Regions from separate parts of the uncultured Holdemanella sp. genome, predicted to be linked through region 1. Evidence: a T-box and tRNA genes for the amino acid it is inferred to sense, from the RefSeq annotation. Region 1 holds a T-box; the other holds one or more tRNA genes.

Region 1 (7,645 bases):
ACCACTGTGTTATAATACACACTCACTAGTGGATTTATTTGTAATTTTTCATTTTGCCAAAACTTTTGAACATTCATTAAATCATTCTTCAAATTCATCAAGTGTTCAACTGTTACAGATTTATTCTTAGGCAAATTGGTGGGTCCCATAGGACTATTTTTTCCATGTTCAAAAGTGCCTTTTAATTGTAAAATTTCATTCATATACAATTACTCCTTTAATTCTCTTTGTACTTGGCTTTTTGATATACCTGTAAGTATTTCAATCTCCCTAACAGTGAATCCTTGACTTTGTAAATGCTTTAGATCCTTTATATCCTCTTTATAAAAACTCCTATACACTCTTCTTAAATAATCAAATTCATCATTCGGGTTACTAAATGCCAAAGAAGTTCTTATAATGTTTTTCAAATCTCCAGGATAAGGTATAGGATCTACAGAAGAAATTATTTTTCTGAACAATCTCATATTACTTCCAACATTTTTAAACTTAGACAAATAATGTTTTAATATGATTTCAGAAATATCAACTAAATCTTCATGTGAATATCTATTAAAATCAATGACTGAATCAAATCTTCTAACTAAAGCCTTATCAAAATGATTAAATAGATTTGTTGTCGCAATTAACAGTACCTCGTCATTTAGATTATCCAATCCCTTTAACACAGAAGTGGTTGCACGACCCATTTCTCTTAAATCATTAGAATCCGTCCTATCTAATGCAAGAGCATCTATTTCATCAAATAAAACAACAACTTTTTCAGGTGAAAACAATCCATTTATTTCATCAAATAATTGTGCTATATTTTTTGCGGTTTGACCAAGCTTGCTGTCAATCAAAAACGCAAAATCCACCATATACAATTCTCTATCAAGAATACGAGCTATCTGTTTTACAGATTCTGTTTTCCCCGTTCCTGGTGCACCTTGAAACAAGAACTTATTAACGCCGATTCCATGTCCAGCAGCATTTACTATTCCCACTATATCGTCTTTGATACAATCTGGTAGTGGTAACGGGTCTCCATTAACTTCTAGTTTCTTCACAAAAGCCAAATCATCCTCTTCCATCTGTGGAACAAAAGTATTCGCATTTGATAAAAGTGCCATAATATATTCAGCTAGTTGATAATCCCCACTTTTATCAAATTCATTCGCTATTTGATAAGCCTCGTTTCTAAAGGCAGAATCATTTTTTTCTGCATGATATTTTATTAAATTTATAATATTTGCCTTTTTCATTTTGATACCTTCCATCTCTCTTGTTATCGTTGATTCTATTTTAACATAGTTGGGACATTTTTACAATATATGGGACATTATCTAGTTTCTATCCTTTACTTATATAAAAAAAACGTCTAGAGTAACTCTGGGCGTTTGCGTTTCCTATCCTAATTTCTTAAGGATGTTATCTAATTGTGTTTTCTTTTTCGTAGATTTTCGTCGTGTTGTTTTTTTTCTGCGTTGACTTTAGCTTCTGGTGCTTTATTGACAAAGCCAGGATTTTTCAACATGCCTGAACAACGTTTGATTTCGTTTTCTAGGCGTGCGATTTCTTTTTCTAGTTTTCCTTTTTCTTCTTCTAAGTCAATTAATGCATCCATCGCAAGTTTGATTATTCATTTTTTATTTTCTCTTAATCATAATACATAATAGGTTCCCTTTCTTTTAGTAAGTAATTTCCCAGACAATTCATTTACGATTATATTATGTGAGCATCCATCTAACAATCTCCATACATTAAATAGAAATCATTATTGTCAACATAGTTGGTAATATATCCTTGTACAAAGGATGGTGCTCATTATGTCCTTAACTTTGCAAAATTTGTAAAGTTTAAAAAAGAAGCATTAGTAACTCAATTCACCAATGCTTCTATCGATATATTTTGCCGTGGTCGTCTTCGGACAACCCCTTGAAAGAGTCTGATGCGTTGAACTCTTTTTTTTGGCTTTTTACTGTTTTTTCAATTCCGGCAGAATGGCAAAACTGGTACCGAGGGATGCAACACCTGCCATGATTACTGCACCACCGATTGCCAATAACCAGAACTGCTCCATCTTTTCGTACTCCAACATAAAATGTGCCGCCCTCTGCATTTTCAAATCCTATCTCTTTTCGGATGTCAGGGACATACTCTTGCTTAAATTCAATATTCTGGTTCTCAAATTCTAACATCTTCTATCCCTTCCTTTCTCTTTTCTTGCTTCTTTCTTATTGTGAGAAAGAAAGAAAGGAAAGTGAAGAGATATAGAAACAAATGTTTTGTCGATTAAAAAAAACGCCCAGAAAATCTGAGCGTAATTTATACTATCCTAATTTCTTAAGGATGTTATCTAATTGTGTTTTCGTCATTTCTAGCTTTTCTGTGTAAGATGCTAGTTTTTCTTTTTCTGCATTGACTTTAGCTTCTGGTGCTTTATTGACAAAGCCAGGATTTTTCAACATGCCTGAACAACGTTTGATTTCGTTTTCTAGGCGTGCAATTTCTTTTTCAAGTTTTCCTTTTTCTTCTTCTAAGTCAATCAATGCATCCATCGCAACAGTTAATACAGCTTTTTCGATTGTACGTGATAATACATCTTCTGTATTTAAATCTTCTTTGACTGTGGCGTGTGCCATACGTGCTAGAATGGCAGTTGATTCTGAATTTAATGTTACATAACCATTGTCGTTGTGTAATGAAATCGTTAAGTCTTCACTTGGTTTCATTGCGTATTCAACTTTGATTTCACGAACCGTTTGAATTGCGCTGATAACTAATGCCATTTCGTCTTTTTCTGCATCTGTATATTCAAATTCAACTTTTTCTGGCCAAGTTTCAACATTTAAGCTTTCTTTATCATGAGGTAAGTTCAAATAGATTTCTTCTGTCACAAATGGCATGAATGGAGATAATACTTTTAAAATTCCCATCATGACTGTATATAGAACAGCTTTTGTATTGGCGACTAAGCTTTCGTCTTCTGAATATAGAGTAGCTTTAGAAAGTTCAATGTACCAGCTGCAGAAATCATCCCATACAAAGCTATATAATTCGTTTCCTACAATAGCCAATTCATATTTGTCCATATTTGTAGATACATGGTCTAATACTTCGTTAAAACGAGCTAAGATCCATTTGTCTACACTATTGCCTTTAGTCATGTCTAGTTCTGGTTTAGTATCTCCAATTTGCATTTGAACATAACGAGCTGCATTCCAGATCTTGTTGATAAAGTTCCAGCTTGCGTCCATCTTAGTTTCATCAAAACGTAAGTCTTGTCCTGGAGTTGAGTTTGTTGTTAAGAAGAAACGTAAGGCGTCAGCACCCTTTTCTTGAATTACATCCATTGGATCAATGCCATTACCTAATGATTTAGACATCTTACGTCCTTGTGTATCACGAACAAGACCATGAATTAATACGTCTTTGAATGGACGGTTCTTCATGCAGTAGCGTGTTTGGAAAGCCATACGAGCCACCCAGAAGAAGATGATGTCATATCCTGTTACTAATACATCATTTGGGAAATAGCGTTCTAGATCCGCTGTTGTTTCTGGCCAACCAAGTGTTGAGAAAGGCCATAATGCACTTGAGAACCAAGTATCCAATACATCTTCATCTTGTGTCCAGTTTTCAATGTCTTTTGGATCTTCCATACCAACATAGATTTCACCAGTTTCTTTGTTTGTCCAAGCAGGAATTCTGTGTCCCCACCACAACTGACGTGAAATACACCAATCTTCAATATTTTCTAGCCATTGTTCAAATGTTTTATTGAAACGAGAAGGTACAAAGTTGATTCTTTGATCTTCAATTTCTTGATTCTTTAATACTTCTTGTGCAAGTGGTTTCATTTTTACAAACCATTGTTTACTTAAATAAGGTTCTACGATAACACCAGTTCTTTCTGAGTGTCCTACTTGGTGTAAGTGTTCTTCAATATGATCGACTACACCAGCATCTTTAAAGTCATTGACTAAGGCTTCACGACATTCAAAACGATCCATACCTGCATACTTACCACACATATCATTCATCGTTCCATCTGGATTCATACAGATAGGCATTGGTAAGTTGTATTTTTTAGCTAATGCAAAGTCATTTGGGTCATGTGCTGGCGTACATTTCATAACAGCTGTACCAAAGCTCATATCAATATAGTCATCAGCCATGATTGGAAGTTTGTCTCCATTTGCAGGGTTGATCGCATGCATTCCAACAATGTCTTTATATCTTTCGTCATCTGGGTGAACAAAAATTGCTTGATCGGCAAACATTGTTTCTGGACGAGTTGTCGCAATCACTAATTCTTGTCCAGTTTCCACAACTTTATATTTAAAGTAATACATGTGACCCATGATTTCTTTGTGTTCAACTTCAATATTAGACAATGCTGTTTTAGCTTCAGGATCCCAGTTGATGATTCTTTCACCTTGATAGATTAGTCCATCATTATATAAGTCTACAAAGACTTTACGAACGGCATGACTTAAACCTTCATCTAATGTAAAGCGTTCACGACTATAGTCTAAAGATAAACCTAATTTAGCCCATTGACTACGAATGGTAGAAGCATATTCTTCTTTCCACTCCCAAGCTCTTTCCAAGAATTTTTCACGACCAATGTCATAACGAGAAATTCCTTCTGATTTTAAACGAGCATCTACCTTTGCCTGTGTTGCAATACCTGCATGATCCATTCCGGCTACCCAACATACGTCATAGCCCTTTAATCTTTTATAACGACATAAAATATCTTGTAATGTTGTATCCCATGCATGTCCTAAGTGTAGCTTTCCAGTTACGTTTGGTGGAGGGATCACAATACAATATGGGCGTTTTGATAGATCGCCCGCTGTGAAATATCCTTTTTCAATCCAATTTTGGTATTTATCATTTTCTACTGCTAAATGATTATATTTTGCTTCCAACGTCATCCACAATCATCCTTTCCATAAATATAAAAAAGCACATCCCCATAGGACGTGCTTGACGTGGTACCACCTAATTTTATTCTCATTCACATTAACGCTGTGTCACGAAATTTACTACTTCATTTCATAAATTCAACTCAAAGACTACCTTCATCTACCCTACACACAAGCTTTCACCAGCCGCTTGCTCTCTAAAGAATACAAGTAAATTACTCCTTCTTGTCATCGCTTTGAATTTAGTTTATCAAAGAAAAAGTAAAAACTCAAATCATTTTGAAAAATAAGTTGTTTTATTTTCTAGTTTACTATATGATGATTAAAGAAAGCGGTGTAAACATGGATAATCAATTATACAATCAAATCAAAGCTGTTCATGAACAGTATATTAAAGAACAAAATCGTTTAGAAGATGAAATCGATCGTTTAAGAAGAGAAATCGTTTGTCTAGATAATGAAGATGAAATCGAAGCCTTGAATAAACTTGTTCGAATCGATGACATCAAACGTAAAATGGTTGTAGAATTCATTCATAGTTTAGATAAGATTGTGGAGCAATAATTGCCCCACATTTTTTTACTAAATTTAAAAATTTTTGTTTTAATCAATCTATTCTATTTATATATTCAAAAAAAGTATTATCTTTGAAAGGCTTAAAAACTAGATCCAATCTTTCGTCATCTACTAACAAATTCATCATTTGGCACTTTCTTTCAAAGTCTGTCAACATGGCACTTTTAAAAACTCTTCTATAATGGTATTTTAATTCTTGTCCAAATAATTCTAGGCAACAATTCCCTTCCTCAATCAAACTTATAGGATTAGTAAACTTATTCATAGTATCTTTTGATTCAACACCTACATTTATTGTTAATTTTCTACTCTGCCATGATAAAGCTTTCTTGTTATTTTGAATCAAATTAGATATGCCATATATTAATTTTGAATCCTCTTTTCTAAATTTTTTTGGCAATTTAAAACAAACATCAAAATAATTTTCAATCAAGCACAATCTTTCAAAAAAGTCAATTTCAGCATCTATTGCAGATGTATCAATATCTGAATCATTTTCAGGTTGCGCTTTTATTGCATATTGATGTTGTTCCAATAAATAAACTCCAAAACCTTTTTTCATTTGTACAGCTTTAATAAATTTTGTGTAATTAAGCCTTTCTTTACAAGTTGGTTTTATAATATTACTTGTAAAATCAAGCCTTTGATCGCCTTTAATCTTGAATCTAAGTTCAAAATATATATGTGTATTTTTCTGTTCTTTGTTAGATACAACATATGTTCCATCATCTAAAATCTCTTTTGTTCTGAACAAAATATATTCAAAATAAGTAACATCGTCCACAACTACTGAGCAAGGAGCCGCTTTAGGAAACTCTTTTGGTTTTACCATCAAACTTTGACCCCGTAATTCTTCAGCTTCTTTTTGAACTGGATCTTTGACGTTTCCTAACATTTTTGTTGCATCAGTAACTTTTACAAACATATTTTTTTGATGCCTATATGCATATTCAAATGGATCAACATCTTTATTATGGTATAAATTTTCACCTATTTTTATATCCGCTCGTATATTCATACTAGAAGGATATTTTTGTTCAGCATCCTTGGTCAAGGGTACACTAATCAATCCACCGTTAATATAGCTATATCCGTAATCTGGATATAGTACATGATTTTTAGACATGTCTAAAAAACAATTATTAAGTATAGAATTAGCTTGTTCAATTTTATTTTCTGCAACCAGTGTTGGTAAATATTCTTGAGAAATTATAGTTATTTTATTTTCAAGACATGTCAATTTATCACTAAATTCATCAAATTTAGTATCAACATGTTCTGTCACACTATTTACAATATCAGAAGCAATAATATAATCTTGTAAAGATATATTTTTTGAGTAAACATATTTAATAATATCAATACACGTTGCAACGATTTTTTTAACATTATTTATAGACTCTTTATTATTTGCTTTCGAAAACTTAACAGCTTTATCAATCACTTCTTCACGTGCTCGTCCTCTTTCAACAGTGTTTATTGAAAAAACTCTTGTTTTCACATCAGTAATTAAGTGATTTAAAATATAGTTCAATAAACCTTCAAAATCAAATTCTTCTTTCATTGAATATAATCCATTCAATTCCTTTTGTTCACTGATATATTTTTTTAATTTGTTTCGCAACAATTGTTCGTTTAGTTTTTTGTTTATCTGACTTTTTCCAACTTCTAAACCTATATCAGTAAGTTTATCTAATAAAATATCGTCTATCATTTTCCCTCCATTATTCTTATCTTATTAATCGAAACTTATAGTATATTAACTAGATTTGTTTCAATGATATATCATTTTTAATACAAACATTTCTAGTTTATAAAGTTTATACAAAACTAAAATAAAAATGTGAAAAGATTATTGAATGTCCGTGCACAAAAATTGAATATATAATTTTTTCTATTTTGTTAAACAATAGCTACCTATAATTTCATCATCCTTTTGATCAACATCTGATTATTTTCTACAATAGGCTCATCAAAATATTTGTTGATCATAATTCATAACTCCTATCATATTCTAGACATTTCAATGCGGCTTCTGTACAAAATACAATTTGATATGTCGGATACTTAAATTTAACCAACTCCCAAAATGCAGTTCTAGAAATGAACCCCCGCGCAAAGTCATTCACATAATTCCAAATTGTATCATCTGC
Region 2 (7,645 bases), on a different contig from region 1:
ATATAAAGCTTTTTAATCGATTTATTATTTATTCTTTTTTGTTCTTCAATCAATTTTTCATTATAGATTATATACATTCTAGGTGATATTACCTTATATTTTTTTCCAAAAACATTTTTTTCTTGTGCACAACCCAATTGGTTTATAAACCCGACATCTGAAATATAATGTATATCCGTATTATAAAACGATAAAAACTATACAACTCATCCTTATGATCTGGAAAAACCATATATATAGGTATATCCATATTTTCAAAAGCCTGGCTCCACAATAAAAATAAATCATGATAAACCACCGTTTTATTTAATTTTATTGAATCCATTACAACTAAAAGTGAAATCTCTTTTATATTATCAATCTCAATATTATTCATCTGTATACGTAGGAATGCGAACATATTGTATCACAATTTAACCTGGTGTAAAATAAAGTCATATATTATATATATTATTAGGAGGTTTTACCATGATTCGTATGGGAATTGATTTAGGAACTAACTATATTCGTCTATGCACACAAGAAGACGGATTACTATACAACGAACCTTGCATGGTCGCCCTTGATAAGCAAAACCATGTGCTAGGTATTGGGGAAGACGCTAAAGATTTAATCGGTTCTATGGACCCAGACATAAAAGTCATTTCACCATTACGTGAAAGCCCAATTAACTTTGATGCGCTTGATATTTTATTAGAACAATTACTATATGAACACAAAGCCTTTAAAATGTTCCAAAAAACAACTTTATTAGTTAGCTATCCTACTAACTTTAGTGAAGAATCCTGTGAAATATTAAAAGAGCATTTAGAAGAACTAGGTGCATATCGTGTTTATTTTGAACAAGAAATTTGGATTGCAGCCATCGGAGCTAAACTCGACCTTTTCTTACCTGTCGCAAGCTGCGTATTAAATATAGGATCTGCCAATTGTGATATTGCCCTATTCTTAAATGGCAAAATGGAAAAGAAAGCACGTTGTAACGTTTCAGGCATTACAATTAATATGGCCCTCAAAAATTGGCTAACAAATTCCTACAATATCAACGTTTCTAATAAACAAATTGAAAAAATTAAACGAAAACTTGGTCAGGTCAACATTCAACAAAATCCAAGAAGCCTTGAAATTGTTGGTATGGATAAAAATAGTCACGTATTAAAAGCGGTGATCATCAATGAAAATCAAATTGTCGGCGTTCTAGCTCCACTTGTACAGCAATGGACAAATTGGATTCTACATTTTTTATCAAGCTTACCAATTACAATGCAGCAAGACGTGAAAACGCGAGGAATTATCTGTTGCGGAGGATCCATGTTACTAAATGGACTACCAACCTATCTACAAAATACTGTTGGCTGTCCAATTTTTGTCACAGATGATCCACTAAATACTGTTTCTGCTGGGCTCATGATTTTATTATCACGTATGGAAGATTAAGTTAAATTTAAGAATCGACTCTTAATATATAATCAGAAAACAGCAAGACACCCTTCATATCCCATTCCCTTTTCTCTTATTGCTGTTTCAAAAGCTCCCAATGGGAGTTTTTCTTTTTGTGTGATATAATTTGTTCCATTAGGAGGACACTTTATGAACAAGAATATTGTATCATCGATCTTATATCTAATTGCAGCCATCTGCTTATTTATATTCGCTTATAATCTTACATATACATTCTTATATATAGGTATCTTATTTTTATTTATTGCGATCATCTATTCAAAAAAGGTAAATCAAAATGAAAAAAAGAAATAACAACAATTGGATATTCACTATTTCTATCATCCTAACGGCAATCGTAATGGCGTTCTTATCCTTTGTACCAGTAAGCATAGAATTCATTAAGCCATTTATAGTATATTTTGATCCAACCAAACTATTATCAAACTTGCCACTATGGATCTTTATAAACGGTATTATCGCTCTATATTCTCATTCTGAAAAAACAGCAACATTAAATACAACACTATTCAACATCGTTTGTTTTGTAAGTTATTGTCTATTCTCAATAATCCTTACACATACTATGCCAAAAGAAATGTTTTTAACATGGATCGTATTCACACTGATTTGGACAATCTTTAGTTATTTAGTATGGTCAGCCAATCAATCAGATTCAAAAGGATGGATTCTATCAACCCTTCTTTTAGCCATTCTCTTTAGTACATGCTTCACGTATACAGAAAACACGATATCAAACACTACAATATTAAACTTTTTACTTTATGTATTCCTAGTTGTAATCTTATATAAAGGCACAAAAGAAACATTGATCATCGTCGTTTCATCCATTATTTTAGCTATGATTTTAAACAAATTTAAAATTCAAATAATTTTTACAAAAAGTGCTTGCATTTATTTTAACTCAGTGCTATTATAAATAGGCACTTACGGAGGTTTAGCTCAGTTGGGAGAGCATCTGCCTTACAAGCAGAGGGTCAGCGGTTCGAGTCCGTTAACCTCCACCATTAAAATGCCGACTTAGCTCAATTGGTAGAGCAACTGACTTGTAATCAGTAGGTTGTGGGTTCAATTCCTATAGTCGGCACCACTTGTGACCCGTTAGCTCAGTTGGTAGAGCATTTGACTTTTAATCAAAGGGTCGGGCGTTCGAATCGCCCACGGGTCACCACTTATATTATGCAGGTGTAGTTCAATGGTAGAACTTCAGCCTTCCAAGCTGACTACGTGAGTTCGATTCTCATCACCTGCTCCATGTAAAATATTAACTCGCAAATGCGAGTTTTTTTATATCAAAAATGCCAAGGACCTACTCCTTGGCATCATTTATAAACGCATATACATCTTCATAAATCCTTTGATTCTCTTTTTCATTTAAGATTTCATGCTTTAAAGTCGGATACAATTTACTAGATACATTTTTATATCCAACCCCCATTAAAAATTGTTTCAACTGTTCAAATTTATCCTTATTCTGAATAACCGGATCTTCTTGACCTGCAATCATCAAGATTGGCAATTCACTATTTGTCACCTTCCAATCCTTTTTATCAAATGCTTTAACCATCAATTGAAATAAGTTTATAAAACCATTTGTTGTAAACAAAAAGCCACACAATTCATCCGCTTCATATTGATCTACATTCTCTGGATTTTTACTCAACCAACGATTCCCCGATTCATATCCCGCAAAAGCCATCTTATTTAATAAACTATTGCCTTTCTTTTCTTTAAAGAAAGGTTTTATTATTTTTGCCAATCCAACCGCAAAACTAGCAGCCGAATTTTCTGTAGGAGGACCACACAAAATCAAGCGACGAATATAATTGTCATATTTTTTTAAGTAACAACGAGCTACCAATGTACCCATACTATGACTAAATAACGTTACCTCTAATCCAGGATACATATCACGTACGTACTCAGTCACCTGGAATAAATCATCCACAATATAATCCGCATTTTCAGTATAGAAATATCCATAATCATTCTTTGATTTTACACTACCACCATGTCCTCTATGATCATGAATCACACAAATATAGCCTCTTTCATTTAAATACTGCATAAAATCAAAATAACGCTCTTTATGCTCCGCCATCCCATGTGAAAACTGTACAATTCCTTTTGGATTTTTACACTCCATTATCGCAATCTCTAACTTTAATCCATCTTGCTTTGATGTAATTTTTTTAATTATCATATTATAGTACCCACATTTCTTTCTTGATTTAATTGTATCAAATATATAATTATTTCAACTAGACAAATCAAAAAAAAAGACCATTTTTAATGGTCTAACTAGTTTTCACTAATTTCTACTTTTACTTTGTGATCTGCTTCCACATCAAAAGTAATCTTTGCGAAGTCATCTAAATGATTTGTGACAATATTATGAACTTGATCAAATACTTCATCCTCTTTTTCTTCAGACTTGCAATCATATTCAATAGATGTAACTGTATGCTTTTTAATTTTTACATCTTTTAATTCTTCTAACATTGATTTCATAGTTATCTACCTCGATATAAGTCTATCACTTATTAAATCCTGTTGTCAAATTTATGCGTGAAGCCAATCTACCCTATGATAATACATAAAGAAAGTAATACTTGATAAAGACCAAGTAATTGGATAGATCCAATATACACACCATATATTATGTACTAACATACCCATAACTGTAAGGCCTGCAACACGCACGAAGCACCAACACACAAGCATAACAATCATCGGAATCATGGATTTACCTGCTCCTCTTAAGATAGCCGATACACAATGTGAATAGGCTAATAAACAAAAGAAGAATGCACTTGTCTGTCCTCGTAATGTACCAAACCGAATAACCTCTGGTGTCGCATCAAAGGCTGCAATAAATTGAGAGCCAAACACAAAAATAATTACACCAATGATTTCCGCCAAAGTCATCGAACAAATCATACCAAATTTAGCACCCTTTAAAACACGATCATATTGACGAGCTCCTAGATTTTGTCCAACAAAAGTCGTAAGTGCCATTGTAAAACTAGTAATTGGCAAGAACGCAAAACCTTCAATTTTTGAATAAGCACCACAACCAGCCATGGCCATATCACCAAAAGAGTTGATATTCGATTGAACAACTACATTAGCTAGTCCAATAATGGAATTCTGAAATCCACTAGGCAAGCCATATTTTAAGATTTCCCCTAGAAGTTCTTTATGAATCTTTATCTCAGAAAGAACAATACGATGTGTTCCCTTTGTCGTCAACAATAAATATAGGCATAGACCCGCTGAAATATACTGTGAGATGATTGTAGCTAAAGCAGCAGATCCTACACCCATTTTAAGAAACGCAATAAAAAATAAGTCCAATACAATATTTACTACACTTGAAATAATCAAATAATATAGTGAATGCTTACTATCACCTACTGCCTGTAAAATACCTACAAAAAAATTATACATAATGGATCCAAAGGAACCTAAAAAATAAATTTTAAAATAAGTCACAGACGCATCCATTACACTTTCTGGTGTTCCCATCCATTGAAGCAATGTAGGCGTAAAAAAGATACCTACAAGTGTCATAATAAAACTTACGATCAATCCAAATGCAACTGTTGTATGGATTGCATTCTGCATACGTTCTATTTCTCTTGCTCCAAAATATCGTGATATGACTACACCTGCACCAATCGCGACACCATTAAAGAAACCAATCATCAAAAATATAATATTTCCGCTTGAACTTACAGCCGCAAGAGCCTGGCTTCCTAAAAAGTTTCCAACAATCAATGAATCCACCGTATTGTATAACTGTTGAAACAAATTTCCTAATAAAATAGGTAGCGCAAAGAAAACCATCTGTTTAGGAATCGAGCCCGATGTCATTAACTTTTGTCCTTGTGCCAACCCTAACACCTCCTATGTTACTAAAAGAAAAGGAAGTTTAAACTTCCTTGTAAAAACTTTGTAGATGACTACAAGAAGAGTCAAACTGTTCTTTTTCTTCTTTTGTCATTTCAATCTCAACAACCTCTTTGACACCAGTCGCATCCAAAACGGCAGGAACACTAGTAAATACACCATCTTGTCCATATTGACCATCTAAATAAGTAGAAACAGGAAGTACTACAGATTCATTAAACATCAAAGCACGAACAATACGTGTTGTACTTGCGGCAATACCATAACATGTATTTCCTTTACGGTTAAAGATTTCCCAACCATCTTTCTTTACAGCTTCATGAATACTATCAAACATTCCCTCATTCATACGAGTTGGATTATCTTTAATGATTTGATAAATATCTTTACCACCAACACGAACTGTACTCCATGGAATCATTTCACTATCTCCATGTTCACCTAAAACATACGCATGAATACTCTTTGTATCTACATCAATACAATCGGCAATATGGCATTGTAAACGTGCTGAATCAAGTAATGTACCCGATCCAATAATTTGATTTGCTGGTAAACCAGAAACTTTATAAGCCACATAAGTCATAATATCCACTGGATTCGATACAACTACAATAAAGCCATTAAAACCATTTTCCATAGCACTCGATACAATGCTTGTCACAATCTTAGAACTTGATTTTAAAGCCACTAAACGATCATTTTCCTTGCCCATTGGAGCACTAGCTGTAATCACTAAAACATCAGCATCTTTACAATCTGTATAATCCCCTAATTTAATCTGCATATTACGATTCATAAAGGCAATACTATGAATCATATCCAAAGTTTCTCCTTTGGCTCTTTCTGTATTCATATCAATTAAAACAATTTCATCACAAATTCCTTGGTTGATCATGCAAAAAGCTGTACTTGCTCCAACATTTCCCGCACCAACAATTACTACTTTTCTTTTTTTAATCATAATGGCTCCTCCTACAAAAATTTAGAGATATATCCCTGTATAAATATTACCAAAATAATTACAGGAATGATATACGAAACATAGAAACCTACTTGTTTAGGAAAAGAGATTCCCTCACCACAATTGGCTTCCTTTAAAAAATTTTTAAATCCCCATCCATATTTAGATGTACAAAACAATACATAACAAAGTGATCCTAAAGGCAATAAATTATTCGATACAATAAAATCTTCTAAATCCTGAATCGTTGTACCAGCACCTAATGGTTGAATAAAAGACAACACATTAAATCCCAATGCACAAGGTAAAGATAGAACAAAGATAAGTACAAAACTTACTTTGATGGTTTTTGAATGAGACCATCCTGTCCATTCCATTGTCATAGTGATAATATTTTCAAATACCGCAATAATTGTAGTTAATGCCGCAAAACTTAAAAATAAGAAGAACAAAGCTCCCCACACATTTCCAAATTGCATATTCGCAAAGATATTAGGTAATGTCTGAAAAATCAATCCAGGACCTTGCCCAGGATCCACGTTATATGCAAAACATGCCGGAATCACAATAAAGCCTGCAACCAATGCGACAAATGTATCTAAACACACAACCGTAATCGCTTCTGAAGTTAATTTCTTACTTTTATCAACATAGCTGCCAAATATCGCAATGGCACCAATACCTAAACTCAAAGTAAAGAAAGCTTGCCCCATAGCCGCAAATACGACTTCTGATATATTTTGCATCTTTGAAAAATCAGGCAATAAGTAAAATTTAACACCAGCCATGGCTCCTGGCAAAATAAGTGAACGTACTGCTAATATAAGCATCAACGCCAATAAACACAACATCATATACTTTGATACTTTTTCAACACCGTTCTGCAAACCTTTTGAACAAATGAAAAAGCCAATACATACAACTAGAAACATCATGCCAACCTGAACTAAAGGATTTGACAACATCAAACCAAACTCATCATTAATTTGACTTGCGTTTAAGCTATTAAAATCCCCTATCAACATCTTATAGAAATAATAGAATAACCAACCACAAACCGAAGTATAAAACATCATCAATATATAGTTTCCTGCCATAGCAACATATTTCATAAAATGCCACTTCGTACCTTTTGGCTCTAATACATCAAAAGAAAGGGCTGCACTTTTTTGACTTGCACGACCTACTGAATACTCCATAACCATAACGGGCAATCCTAATATGACTAGAAAAAATAAATAAATCAAGACAAAAGCAGCTCCTCCATATTGTCCTACAATATATGGAAAGCGCCAAACATTGCCAATT

Evidence for each region. A T-box is a leader RNA that pairs with one kind of tRNA and senses whether it is charged. The one in region 1 lies ahead of Q3907_RS06295 (valine--tRNA ligase), so its partner is inferred to be a tRNA-Val.
Region 2: it has a tRNA-Val gene. The T-box ahead of Q3907_RS06295 (valine--tRNA ligase) is inferred to sense a tRNA for this amino acid. The anticodon was not compared.

Annotation. Positions count from the first base shown of each region.
Region 1 is NZ_CATVYQ010000027.1:7,483-15,127, forward strand. Features, by position in the region: gene Q3907_RS06275 (S8 family peptidase) at 1-203, opposite strand, end outside; gene Q3907_RS06280 (ATP-binding protein) at 210-1,244, opposite strand; gene Q3907_RS06285 (hypothetical protein) at 1,415-1,606, opposite strand; gene Q3907_RS06290 (hypothetical protein) at 1,958-2,101, opposite strand; gene Q3907_RS06295 (valine--tRNA ligase) at 2,313-4,925, opposite strand; T-box leader at 4,965-5,157, opposite strand; gene Q3907_RS06300 (hypothetical protein) at 5,232-5,480, shown strand; gene Q3907_RS06305 (hypothetical protein) at 5,524-7,206, opposite strand; gene Q3907_RS06310 (DUF3990 domain-containing protein) at 7,481-7,645, opposite strand, start outside.
Region 2 is NZ_CATVYQ010000025.1:21,868-29,512, reverse strand. Features, by position in the region: gene Q3907_RS06035 (hypothetical protein) at 1-53, opposite strand, end outside; gene Q3907_RS06030 (rod shape-determining protein) at 469-1,437, shown strand; gene Q3907_RS06025 (hypothetical protein) at 1,591-1,755, shown strand; gene Q3907_RS06020 (hypothetical protein) at 1,739-2,380, shown strand; tRNA gene Q3907_RS06015 (tRNA-Val) at 2,393-2,468, shown strand; tRNA gene Q3907_RS06010 (tRNA-Thr) at 2,476-2,551, shown strand; tRNA gene Q3907_RS06005 (tRNA-Lys) at 2,557-2,632, shown strand; tRNA gene Q3907_RS06000 (tRNA-Gly) at 2,643-2,716, shown strand; gene Q3907_RS05995 (alpha/beta fold hydrolase) at 2,771-3,664, opposite strand; gene Q3907_RS05990 (hypothetical protein) at 3,763-3,972, opposite strand; gene Q3907_RS05985 (MATE family efflux transporter) at 4,024-5,337, opposite strand; gene Q3907_RS05980 (L-lactate dehydrogenase) at 5,396-6,337, opposite strand; gene Q3907_RS05975 (sodium-dependent transporter) at 6,349-7,645, opposite strand, start outside.